3 regions of the Streptomyces sp. NBC_00207 genome follow, and region 2 is predicted to be linked to each of the others. Evidence: riboswitches for the same ligand, from Rfam matches in the RefSeq annotation. Region 2 holds a riboswitch; each other region holds the start of a gene.
What was found. Region 2 has a riboswitch for thiamine pyrophosphate ahead of OG472_RS31025 (thiamine ABC transporter substrate binding subunit). Riboswitches for the same ligand answer to the same signal wherever they lie in the genome.
Positions count from the first base shown of each region.

Region 1: it holds a riboswitch for thiamine pyrophosphate, as region 2 does, so the genes downstream of both, thiO (glycine oxidase ThiO) here and OG472_RS31025 (thiamine ABC transporter substrate binding subunit) in region 2, are expected to answer to the same signal.
Region 3: it holds a riboswitch for thiamine pyrophosphate, as region 2 does, so the genes downstream of both, thiC (phosphomethylpyrimidine synthase ThiC) here and OG472_RS31025 (thiamine ABC transporter substrate binding subunit) in region 2, are expected to answer to the same signal.

Region 1 covers NZ_CP130715.1:3,061,602-3,065,854, reverse strand. Annotated here, with positions in the region: gene OG472_RS14620 (thiazole synthase) at 1-499, opposite strand, end outside; gene thiS (sulfur carrier protein ThiS) at 505-723, opposite strand; gene thiO (glycine oxidase ThiO) at 720-1,889, opposite strand; TPP riboswitch at 1,887-1,998, opposite strand; gene OG472_RS14605 (NAD(P)/FAD-dependent oxidoreductase) at 2,080-3,312, shown strand; gene OG472_RS14600 (Rv2175c family DNA-binding protein) at 3,445-3,810, shown strand; gene thiE (thiamine phosphate synthase) at 3,887-4,253, shown strand, end outside.
Region 2 covers NZ_CP130715.1:6,534,537-6,538,789, forward strand. Annotated here, with positions in the region: gene OG472_RS31015 (phosphatidate cytidylyltransferase) at 1-455, shown strand, start outside; gene rlmN (23S rRNA (adenine(2503)-C(2))-methyltransferase RlmN) at 549-1,661, shown strand; TPP riboswitch at 1,720-1,829, shown strand; gene OG472_RS31025 (thiamine ABC transporter substrate binding subunit) at 1,913-3,010, shown strand; gene OG472_RS31030 (ABC transporter permease) at 3,106-4,253, shown strand, end outside.
Region 3 covers NZ_CP130715.1:4,808,513-4,812,765, reverse strand. Annotated here, with positions in the region: gene OG472_RS22725 (SsgA family sporulation/cell division regulator) at 1-29, shown strand, start outside; gene OG472_RS22720 (YibE/F family protein) at 89-1,516, opposite strand; TPP riboswitch at 1,589-1,734, shown strand; gene thiC (phosphomethylpyrimidine synthase ThiC) at 1,729-3,516, shown strand.

The sequences.
Region 1 (4,253 bases), 3.5 Mb from region 2:
GGTTGCGGATGCCCATGCCCGAGCCGATGGGCGACCCCAGCGGCATGATCGCCGCGCAGCCCACGTCCTCCAGCTTCCGCGCGAGCACCGGGTCGTCGTTCGTGTAGGGGAGGACTGTGAAGCCCTCGTCCACGAGGATCTCGGCGGCGTCCAGCAGCTCGACGCCGTCGGGCAGGAGGGTCCGCTCGTCCGCGACCACCTCCAGCTTGATCCAGTCCGTGCCCAGCGCCTCCCGGGCCAGCCGGGCCGTGAGCACGGCCTCGCCGGCCGTGAAGCAGCCCGCCGTGTTGGGCAGGACCGCGATGCCGAGCTTGGTCAGGACGGAGAGGACGGAGCCCTGGACCGTGGGGTCGAGGCGCCGCATCGCGACCGTCGTGAGTTCGGTGCCGGACGCGACCAGCGAGCGTTCCAGCACGTCCAGGCTCGGGGCCCCGCCCGTGCCCATGATCAGGCGGGAGGAGAAGGTCCGGCCGCCGAGGGTGAAGAGGTCGTCCGCCATGGCGCTCAGCCCCCCTGGACCGCGGTGAGGATTTCGACCCGGTCGCCGTCGCCCACCGGCGTGGCCGGCCACTGACCGCGCGGGACCACGGTCTCGTTGAGCGCGGCGGCGACGCCGGAGGGGGCCGTGGTCAGGGTCGCGACCACGCTGTCGAGCGTGGTGCCGGCCGCGACCTCGCGCGGCTCGCCGTTGACGGAGAGGGAGACGGAGGCGGGGAGGTTCATGCGTACGACTCCTGACGTGCGGCGGAGAACCGGCGGGGGGTGAAGGGGCGCGCGATTTCCGGCACTTCGCCGGTGGCCAGCAGCTCGGCGAGCACCTCGCCGGTGAGCGGGGTCAGCAGCACCCCGTTGCGGTAGTGCCCGGTGGCCAGGTGCAGGCCCGGCAGGTCGGTCGGGCCGAGCAGCGGGGCGTTGTCGGGCGAGCCGGGGCGCAGCCCCGCACGGGTCTCGGTGAGGGGGAGTTCGGTGATGCCGGGGACCAGTTCGTGGGCGTCGCGCAGGAGTTCGTAGACCCCGCCCGCGGTGACCGTGGTGTCCCAGCCGAGTTCCTCGCTGGTGGCGCCGACGACGAGTTCGCCGTTCTCGCGCGGCACCAGGTAGACGTGGCTGCCGCGGACGACCGCCCGGACGGTCCGGGACAGGAACGGCGCGTAGGCCGGGGGCACGGACAGGCGCAGGACCTGGCCCTTGACCGGCCGTACGGGAGGCAGCACCTCCGGCGGTACGCCCGCCAGCCTGCCGCTGAGCGAGCCCGCCGCCAGGACCACCTGGGCGGCGCGCAGCTCCGTACCGTCGTCGAGTGCGGCCCCGGCCGCCCGGTCGGCGGTGACCAGGAGCCGTTCCACGGCGGCCCGGTGGATGATCACGCCGGCCCGCTCGCAGGCGGCCAGCAGGGCGGCCGCGAGCCGGCGCGGGTCGACCTGGTGGTCGCCGTCCACGCGCAGGCCGCCGCGCACGCCCGGGGCGAGCATGGGCTCCAGGCGGCGGCACTCGCGGCCGGTGAGCCACTCGGACTCCAGGCCGCAGCGGCGCTGCAGCGCGTGCAGTTCCCGCAGGTGGAGCCGGTCGTCGGAGTCGAGGGCGACGGCGAGGGTGCCGCAGGCGCGGAAGCCGATGTCCATGCCGCCGCTCGCGTCGGCGAGCTCGGCGGCGAACTCCGGATAGCGTGCGGCGGAGGCAAGGCCGAGGCCCAGGAGGGCTTCCTCGCCGAAGTGCAGTTCGGTGACGGGGGCGAGCATGCCGGCCGCAACCTGGGCGGCGCCGCCGCCGGGTGCCGGGTCGGCGAGTACGGTGCGCATCCCGCGCGCCGCGGCCCGCCAGGCGGTGACCAGACCGATGATCCCGCCCCCGATGACGAGGACGTCGGATCCCTTCCGAGATGAGTGCATGGGCGTCCAGCCCCTCCCTTCGCCGGCATGACCCGGATCAGGTTCGTACGGTCGGAGGCCGGCCAGCCTCCCTCTCAGCCCGGTGCGCCGGACTCCCGCGATAGGTACGGTGGCCAGACTATCCCGGCCCCGGACGGCCGGTAAGGCGGCACCTATTCCTGACGGAGCGTCAGATGATTAGGGTGGCCGGGTGAGCGAGCAGACGGAACACAAAGAGCGCGGCGTCGTGATCGTCGGCGCCGGAATGGCCGGGGTGCAGACCGCGGTCGCCCTGCGCGAGCAGGGATTCGCCGGCCCCCTGACCCTCCTGGGCGCCGAACCCCACCAGCCCTACGACCGGCCCCCGCTGTCCAAGGCGGTCCTGCTCGGCAAGGCCGAGGACTCCGCCTTCGACGTGGACTTCGAGGGGCTCGGCATCGAGCTGCGGCTCGGGACGGAGGTCACCGGGCTCCGGGCCGCCGACCGCGAGCTGGACACCGAGGCCGGCCCGGTCCCGTACGAGGTCCTCGTCCTGGCGACCGGCGCCGAGCCGCTGACCCTCGCCGGCACCGAGGGCGTCCCGGGCGTCCACCTGCTGCGCACGCTGGACGACGCGGCGCGGCTGCGCCCGGTCCTGGCGGCCGCGCCCTCGACGGTGGTCGTCGGGGCGGGCTGGATCGGCGCCGAGTTCGCCACCGCGGCCCGCGAGGCGGGCTGCGCGGTGACCGTGGTCGAGGCGGCGGACCGGGTGCTGGCGGGGGCACTGCCCGCCGAGGTCGCCGAACCGATGGCGCGCTGGTACGAGGAGGCGGGCGCCGGGCTGATCACCGGCGCGAAGGTCGCCGGGATCGAGGAGGGCCGGGTCCTGCTCGCGGACGGGCGCGCCCTGCCGGCCGGCGCGGTCGTCGTGGGCATCGGCGCGCGCCCCGCCACGGGATGGCTGGCCGGGACCGGTGTGGAACTGGGCACCGACGGCTCGGTCACCGCCGACGCGTACCTGCGCACCTCCCTGCCCGGCGTGTACGCGGTCGGAGACTGCGCCTCCTTCCCCTCCGGGCGGTACGGGAAGCGGCTGCTCGTGCACCACTGGGACAACGCGCTCCAGGGGCCGCGGACGGTGGCGGCGAACATCCTGGCCGGCGCCGGCGCCGGGGAGCCGGCCCGGGTGTACGACCCGGTGCCGTACTTCTGGTCGGAGCAGTTCGGCCGGTTCGTGCAGTACGCCGGACACCACGGCGGGGCCGACACCCTGCTCTGGCGCGGAGACCCGGCCGGACCGGCCTGGTCGGTGTGCTGGCTGCGGGGCGGCGCGCTGGTCGCGGTCCTGGCGGTGGGCCGCCCCCGCGACGTGGCACAGGGCCGCCGCCTGATCGAGACGGCGGTCCCTCTGGACCCCGCCAAGGTCACCGACCCCGCGACCCCGCTGAAGTCGGCCTCGGCCTGACGCCGGCGGGGCTGAAAACCAGCCCCGCCGGCCTTTGCGGCGCGGGGTCCCGGGCGGGGCCCGGTCCGGGCCGCGACCCGGACGGGGCTGCTCAGGTACCGGCGGCGGAGCCGAGATGGCAGGCTTGTGTCCGTGACCGAGATTGACGCAAAGATCGATGCCCTTGTCCCCTCGTGGCTGTACCTCCCCGACATCGCGGAGATGCTGAACATCGAGGTGACCCGGGTCCGCCAGATGGTCAAGGAAGGGCAGCTCATCGCCGTCCGCCGGGGCGAGAACCGTTCCCTGCAGGTGCCGGCTCCCTTCATCGACGGCGACAAGGTCGTCAAGGGCCTGGTCGGTCTGCTGACCGTACTGCGCGACGACCGCTTCACCGACGAGGAGATCCTGGAGTGGCTCTTCACCGAGGATCCGACCCTGCCCGGCACTCCCGTGCAGGCGCTGAGCGAGAATCGCGGCACGGAGGTGAAGCGCCGCGCTCAGGCGCTCGCCCTCTGACCTGATCCGCAGTTCGCTCCACCGCGGTGTACGGGCCCCGCGCCCGTACACCGCCTCCACCACGGGGGGTTCACCCATGCAGCTGTCCGACGCCCGGCTCTACCTCTGCACGGACGCCCGCAAGCGGCAGGGTGACCTCCCCGAGTTCCTCGACGCCGTCCTGGCCGGAGGCGTGGACATCGTCCAGCTCCGGGACAAGGGCATGGAGGCGGGGGAGGAGCTCGAACACCTCCAGGTGTTCGCCGAGGCCGCACGCCGCCACGGCAAGCTCCTCGCGGTGAACGACCGCGCCGACGTCGCCCACGCCATCGGCTCCGACGTCCTCCACCTCGGCCAGGGCGACATCCCCGTCCCCGCGGCCCGCGCCATCCTCGGCGAGCGCGTGCTGATCGGCCGCTCCTGCCACGCGGAGGACGAGGTCGACGCCGCCGTCGCCGAGCCCG
Region 2 (4,253 bases):
CCTTCCTGGCCACCTTCGTCGCGATGCTCCTCACCGCCGACGACGGCCCCCAGCGCGTGATCACGTTCCTGCTCCTGACCGTGGTCAGCGATACCGGGGCCTACGCCGTCGGCTGGCGCTTCGGGAAGCGCAAGCTCGCGCCGCGCATCAGCCCCGGAAAGACCCGCGAGGGACTGTTCGGCGCGGTGGCCTTCGCGATGGCGGCCGGCGCGCTGTGCATGGAGTTCCTGATCGACGGCGGCGCCTGGTGGCAGGGCCTGCTGCTGGGCCTCGCGGTCGCGGTCAGCGCCACCCTGGGCGACCTCGGCGAGTCGATGATCAAGCGGGACCTGGGCATCAAGGACATGGGCACCCTGCTGCCGGGCCACGGCGGCATCATGGACCGGCTCGACTCCCTCCTGCCGACGGCGCCGGTGGTGTGGCTGCTGCTGGCGGCCTTCGTGGGTGTTGGCTGACCTGCGAAAAGGCGGCGTGTGACGCCGGGCGGTTACTCTTGAAAGGCGCGCTGCTTCTGCGGCGCGCCTTTCGTCTTACAAGGAGTACCTGCCATGGCCCGCCCCGTTCCGGGAGAGCTCACCTTCGTCGCCCCTCGCGGGGCCAAGAAGCCGCCCCGGCACCTCGCCGACATGACCCCGGCCGAGCGCCGTGAGGCGGTCGCCGCGATCGGCGAGAAGCCGTTCCGGGCCAAGCAGCTTTCCCAGCACTACTTCGCGCGCTACGCGCACGACCCGGCCGAGTGGACCGACATCCCCGCCGGCTCGCGGGAGAAGCTCCAGCAGGAGCTGCTCCCCGATCTGATGAACGTCGTCCGCCACATCAGCTGCGACGACGACACCACGCGCAAGACCCTGTGGAAGCTGCACGACGGCACGCTCGTCGAGTCCGTGCTGATGCGCTATCCCGACCGGGTCACGATGTGCATCTCCTCGCAGGCCGGCTGCGGCATGAACTGTCCGTTCTGCGCCACCGGCCAGGCGGGACTCGACCGCAACCTCTCCACCGCCGAGATCGTGCACCAGATCGTCGACGGCATGCGCGCGCTGCGCGACGGCGAGGTCCCGGGCGGACCGGCGCGCCTGTCGAACATCGTCTTCATGGGCATGGGCGAGCCGCTGGCCAACTACAACCGCGTGGTCGGCGCCATCCGCCGGCTCACCGACCCCGAGCCCGACGGCCTGGGCCTGTCGCAGCGCGGCATCACCGTCTCCACCGTCGGCCTGGTCCCGGCCATGCTGCGGTTCGCCGACGAGGGCTTCAAGTGCCGTCTCGCCGTCTCCCTGCACGCGCCCGACGACGAGCTGCGCGACACCCTGGTCCCCGTGAACACCCGCTGGAACGTCCGCGAGGTGCTCGGCGCGGCCTGGGAGTACGCGGAGAAGTCGGGCCGGCGGATCTCGATCGAGTACGCCCTGATCCGCGACATCAACGACCAGGCCTGGCGTGGTGACCTGCTGGGCAAGCTGCTCAAGGGCAAGCGTGTCCACGTCAATCTGATCCCGCTGAACCCCACGCCGGGCTCGAAGTGGACCGCCTCGCGGCCCGAGGACGAGAAGGCCTTCGTCGAGGCCATCGCCCGCCACGGCGTGCCCGTGACCGTACGCGACACCCGCGGCCAGGAGATCGACGGCGCGTGCGGCCAGCTGGCCGCTTCGGAGCGCTAGGTTCCGCTTCTGTTCGATGAGATTCGGCCGCGGGGTACCCTGTGGCCGAACCAATTTCATATTCCGACAGGGGAGCGCCACAGCGCTGAGAGTGCGGTATCCGTCATCCGCAGACCCTCTGAACCTCGCCCCGGTCATTCGGGGTAGGAAGTTCGGTCACCACTCTTGCTGTTGCGCCCTGCCCGGCGTCCGCTCTCGCAGCGCCGGGCAGGGCCGCGTCTTCTCCTGGACATCCCAGGAGGAATTCACCGATGAGCACCACCAAGAAGATCGCGGGCGCCGCGCTCGCGGCCGCGCTGGGCGTCACCACGCTCAGCGCCTGCGGCGGCGACGCCAAGGACAAGACGGCGGGCGCGAGCGACGCCCCCAAGTCCAAGACCGTGACCCTCGTCTCGCACGACTCCTTCAACGTGACCGACACGGTCCTCAAGGAGTTCGAGCAGCAGAGCGGCTACACGGTCAAGGTGCTGAAGTCCGGGGACGCCGGCGCGGCACTGAACCAGGAGATCCTCACCAAGGGCTCCCCGCGCGGCGACGTCTTCTTCGGCGTGGACAACACCCTCCTCTCGCGCGCCCTCGACAACGGCATCTTCACGCCGTACGAGGCCAAGGGCCTGGCCGACGTGAAGCCCGAGTACGTCCTCGACAAGGAGCACCGGGTCACCCCGATCGACTCCGGCGACATCTGCGTCAACTACGACAAGGCGTACTTCGCCGACAAGAAGATCGCCCCGCCGCAGACGCTGGACGACCTGATCAAGCCGGAGTACAAGAACCTCCTGGTCACCGAGAACGCCGCGACCTCCTCGCCCGGCCTCGGCTTCCTCCTCGCCTCCGTCGGCAAGTACGGCGACGAGGGCTGGAAGGACTACTGGAGCAAGCTGAAGGCCAACGGCGTCGAGGTCGTCGACGGCTGGGAGCAGGCCTACAACGAGCGGTTCTCCGGCTCCGCCGGAGGCAAGAAGGCCAAGGGCGACCGCCCGCTGGTCGTCTCCTACGCCTCCAGCCCGCCGGTCGAGGTGCTGTACGGCGAGCCGCAGCCGGCCGAGGCCCCGACGGGCGTCGCCACCGGCACCTGCTTCCGCCAGATCGAGTTCGCGGGCCTGCTGAAGGGCGCGAAGAACGAGGAGGGCGGCAAGGCCCTGGTGGACTTCCTGGTCAGCAAGAAGTTCCAGGAAGACATGCCGCTCCAGATGTTCGTGAACCCCGTGACCAAGGACGCCGCCCTGCCGGAGCTGTTCACCAAGCACGGTGTGGTGGTCGAGAAGCCGGAGAACGTGGCTCCCGAGACCATCGCCAAGAACCGTGAGCAGTGGGTCAAGGCATGGACCTCGCTCGTCGTGAAGTAGGCGGTACCAAGGGGCCGGGCGCGGCGTCGGGGGGCGCCGCGCCGGGCTCCGGCCCCCGCGGGGGCGGCCGGTCGACCGCCGTGCGGCTCGCCCTGATGGCCGTGCCGCTGGCCTTCTTCGGGCTGTTCTTCGCCTACCCCGTCGCCTCGATCGTCGGGCGCGGCCTCAAGACCGACGAGGGCTGGCAGTTCGGCCGGATCGGCGAGGTGCTGGCCCGGCCCGACATCGCCGGCGTGCTGTGGTTCACGACCTGGCAGGCGCTCGCCTCGACCGTGCTCACGCTGCTGATCGCGCTCCCCGGCGCGTACGTCTTCGCGCGCTTCGAGTTCCCCGGCAAGCAGCTGCTGCGGGCCGTGGTGACCGTTCCCTTCGTGCTGCCGACCGTGGTCGTCGGCACCGCCTTCCTCGCGCTGCTGGGACGCGGCGGGCTGCTGGACGAGACGATGGGGGTCCGGCTCGACACCACCGTCTGGGCGATCCTCCTCGCGCACGTCTTCTTCAACTACGCGGTCATCGTCCGCACCGTCGGCGGGCTGTGGGCGCAGCTCGATCCGCGCCAGGAGGAGGCCGCCCGGGTGCTGGGCGCCGGCCGGTTCGCCGCCTGGCGGCGCGTGACACTGCCCGCGCTGGCCCCGTCGGTGGCCGCGGCCTCGCTGATGGTCTTCCTGTTCACCTTCAGCTCCTTCGGCGTCGTACTGATCCTGGGCGGGCCCGCGTACTCCACCCTGGAGGTGGAGGTCTACCGGCAGACCGCGCAGCTCCTGGACCTGCCGACGGCCGCCGTGCTGACGATGGTGCAGTTCGCCGCGGTCGGCGCGATCCTCGCCGTGCACGCCTGGACCGTGCGCCGGCGCGAGACCGCGCTGCGGCTGGTGGACCCGGGCCGCACCACGCACCGGCCGCGCGGCTGGGCGCAGCGCACGCTGCTGGGCGGGGTCCTGGCGACCATCGCGCTGCTGATCGTGGCGCCGCTGGCCGTACTGGTCGAGCGGTCCTTCGACGCCCCCGGCGGATACGGGTTCGGCTTCTACCGGGCGCTGCAGGACGCGGGCGCCGGCGGCGGAACCTTCCTGGTGCCCCCGTTGGAGGCGATCTGGAACTCCCTCCAGTACGCCCTCGCCGCCACCGCGATCGCCCTGTTCATCGGGGGGCTGGCGGCCGCGGCACTGACCCGGCGCGCGGGGCCCTTCGTACGCGGCTTCGACGCGCTGCTGATGCTGCCGCTCGGGGTGTCCGCCGTGAC
Region 3 (4,253 bases), 1.7 Mb from region 2:
CGAAGCAGAACGAGCAGAACGCCGGCTGACGCGCGAGCTCTCGCCCGCCCGCCCCTCCCTTCGGGAAGCCCCGTTCGGGAAACCTCCTTCAGCGCTTGCGCCGCCGGCCCCGGCCGCCGCGGACCGGCCCCGCGGCCGGCGCGACGTCCGGGGATGCCGGCCGGTCGGCGGAAACCACCAGCGAGGCCAGTGCCGTCGTCACGGGGACCGAGGCCACCAGTCCGATCGAGCCCACGAGGGTCCGTACGATTTCCACCGCGACCAGCTCGCTGTTCGCCACCGAGCCCATGCTGCTGTTCGCGATCGAGAACAGCAGGAGCAGGGGCAGTGCGGCGCCCGCGTAGGCCAGCACCAGCGTGTTGACGACCGACGCGATGTGGTCGCGGCCGATCCTGATGGCCGCCCGGTACAGGGCGCGCGACCCCATCGAGGGGTCCGCCTGGTGCAGTTCCCAGACGGCCGAAGTCTGGGTGACCGTCACGTCGTCGAGCACGCCGAGCGATCCGATGATGATGCTTGCGAGCAGCAGACCGCTCATGTCGATGTCCGGGTACAGCCCGTGGATCAGCCCGGTGTTGTCGTCCGTGTTGCCGGTGAGGGACGCCCAGTCGATGAACACCGAGCCCAGCAGGCCGATCAGCACCAGCGAGACGAGGGTGCCGAGGACGGCGACCGAGGTGCGGGCGGTCAGGCCGTGGCACATGTAGAGCGCGATCAGCATGATGGCGCTCGCCCCGACCACCGCGACGACGAGCGGGTTCGAACCCTGCAGGATGGCCGGGAGGATGAACAGCGTCAGCACGCCGAAGCTGACGATCAGCGCGATCAGTGCGAACAGCCCGCGCATCCGCCCGACGAGGACGACCGCGAGCGCGAAGATGCCGGCCAGCACCGCAAGCGGGATCTTGCGGTTCACGTCGATCACCGAGTACTGGAGGTCGCGGGGGGCGTCGGGCGCGTACGCCACGACCACCTCCTGGCCGTCCGCCAACTGCCGCGGCGCACCCGGCTGGACGACCTCCACGAAGGTGCGGCCCTTGTCCGGGCCGGTGCCGATCTCGACGGTGGCCTTCTTGCACTCGCCGGTCTGCGCGGCCTGGGCCTCACGGCCCTCGGGGGTGGAGGGGTTCGCGGTCGGCGGTACCTGTGCGGCGTTCACCGATTTGCAGTCGACGCGTTCGAGCGAGACGACCGTGCCCTGCTGGGTCTGCCGGTCGAATCCCACCCCCGTGCGCTCGTGGGCGGGGGCGCCGCCCGGCCAGAGCACCACCAGGCCGATGACAACGGCGGTGGCGAAGGGGATCAGTACGGCCGCGATGACCTTGCGCAGGTGCTTCGAGACGGGGGCCGCCGGGCCGTGCCCGTGGCTGTGACCGTGGCCGTGGGAATGACCGGCGGAAGGACCCCCGGAGGACTCGGACGAGTGCCCGGCGGAGTGCCCCGGGCCGTCGTGCGCGTGGCCGGTGTGGCCATGGGGCTCTGTGGGCTCGGTGGGGGGCTGCGGCGAGGACGTCACCAGCAGATCATCGCAAGAGATGAGGGGGCCCACTGTTCAGCACGCCATGGATGACGCTAGCGTGGGGGCTACTTTGCACAACGCGGGAGCTCGGAGCACCGGGCTGAGAGGACGCTGATCACCGTACGCGCATCACGGATGCGTACGGGAAGAGGCTGCGTCGACCGCCGAACCTGTTACCGGGTAATGCCGGCGTAGGGAGATCAGGTCTCATGACCATTCAGGACGCACGCACGCCTGCCGTCAGCCAGGACGCCGATGGCCAGACCGAGCGCCAGCCCGGCTGGCACAAGGGCTACGTGGCGGGCTCCCGCCCCGACATCCGGGTGCCGGTCCGCCAGGTCCACCTCACCAACGGCAAGGACGTGACGCTCTACGACACGTCCGGTCCGTACACCGATCCGCAGATCGAGACCGACGTCCGCCGGGGCCTCGCCCCGCTGCGCGAGAACTGGATCATCGGCCGCGGCGACACCGAGGAGTACGCGGGCCGTCCCGTGCGCCCCGAGGACGACGGCATCAAGCACACCTCGCCGCGCGGTGGCCTCAAGAACCTCGACGCGGTCTTCCCGGGCCGCCCGCGCCAGCCCCGCCGGGGCCGTGGCGGCCAGGCCGTCACGCAGCTCGCGTACGCCCGCCGGGGCGAGATCACCCCGGAGATGGAGTACGTCGCGATCCGGGAGAACGTCTCCCCCGAGGTCGTCCGCGAGGAGATCGCCGCAGGTCGTGCGGTGCTTCCGGCGAACGTGAACCACCCCGAGATCGAGCCGATGATCATCGGCAAGCGGTTCCTGGTGAAGGTCAACGCCAACATCGGCAACTCCGCGGTCACCTCCTCCATCGAGGAGGAGGTCGACAAGATGACCTGGGCGACCAAGTGGGGCGCCGACACGGTCATGGACCTCTCGACGGGCCGCAACATCCACACCACCCGCGAGTGGGTGCTGCGCAACTCCCCCGTCCCGATCGGCACCGTGCCGCTCTACCAGGCGCTGGAGAAGGTCGACGGCCGCGCCGAGGACCTGACCTGGGAGATCTACAAGGACACGGTCATCGAGCAGGCCGAGCAGGGCGTCGACTACATGACGGTCCACGCCGGCGTGCTGCTGCCCTACGTGCCGCTGACCGCCCGCCGCAAGACCGGCATCGTCTCGCGCGGCGGCTCGATCATGGCCGCGTGGTGCCTCGCGCACCACAAGGAGAACTTCCTCTACACGAACTTCGAAGAGCTCTGCGACATCCTCGCGACGTACGACGTCACGTACTCGCTGGGCGACGGCCTGCGCCCCGGCTCCATCGCGGACGCCAACGACGCGGCGCAGTTCGCGGAGCTGAAGACGCTGGGCGAGCTGAACACGATCGCCAAGCGCCACAACGTCCAGACGATGATCGAGGGCCCGGGCCACGTCCCGATGCACAAGATCAAGGAGAACATCGACCTCCAGCAGGAGATCTGCGAGGAGGCGCCGTTCTACACGCTCGGCCCGCTGACCACGGACGTCGCGCCCGCGTACGACCACATCACCTCGGGCATCGGCGCCGCGATGATCGCCTGGTGGGGCACCGCGATGCTCTGCTACGTCACGCCCAAGGAGCACCTGGGCCTGCCCAACCGCGACGACGTGAAGACCGGTGTCATCACGTACAAGATCGCGGCGCACGCCGCCGACCTGGCCAAGGGGCACCCCGGCGCCCAGGAGTGGGACGACGCCCTGTCGGACGCCCGGTTCGAGTTCCGCTGGGAGGACCAGTTCAACCTGGCCCTCGACCCGGACACGGCCCGCGAGTTCCACGACGAGACCCTTCCCGCCGAGCCGGCCAAGACCGCGCACTTCTGCTCCATGTGCGGTCCGAAGTTCTGCTCGATGAAGATCTCGCAGGACATCCGCCGCGAGCACGGCGGCGACCTGAAGGCCGACGAGATCCAGGCGGGCATGGCGGAGAAGTCCGCCGAGTTCGCGGCCTCGGGCAACCGCGTCTACCTGCCCCTGGCCGACTGACCCTCACGGTCCTTGTGAGCGGCGGAGGCTCCCGTCCGGGCCTCCGTCGCTCATCGAGCGGTCCCCTTCTTCAGGAAGAGCGCCGGGGCCGCGGTCCTGCCGGTCGCCACAGACGGATGAGGCGCTGAACGTTCCGTCCCCGGCCAGGACGAGGCTGCCGCCCCGCTCGTCCTTCCACACCCCTGCCGGCTCGGCACTCGTCAGCACGACGGCGTCGCCCGGCGCTCCGGGAACCCAGAGGCGACGCAGGACGATCAGCCCGACCCCGCAGCGCACCCCAGGGCTCCCCTGCAACCGCCGAGGGCGAGCCACTTCCCGTATCGCCGGGGTGGGGTGGGCGCCGTGGGCCGGGGTCCAGCAGCCGGCATGGGTCTTCCCCGGCTGGGGCGACCACGGTTCTGGCCGGCAGCGTCATCCTGCCCGGGCCCTGGCCGGGCGGCGGCAGCGGGTCCGGGCGCCCGACCGCGCGGTGCTCTGCGTGGTGGGGGACTCGGCATGCTGGCACAGAAGCCGCGGAGCTCGCGGCCTCGGGCAACCGCGCCCACCTGCCGCCGGCCACCTGCCGCCGACCGACTGACCGTTCGACGGCACATGAGCCACGGAGCGGACCCGCGACCCATGGGGGGAGCCGCGGGTCCGCCCGTTTTCGGCGCCGGAGCGCTCCCACTCGCCACGACCGGCTGGTCGTCGCACACCTCGTCCTGACGGCTCGCGTTCTCCGTGTCCGTCACAGCGGC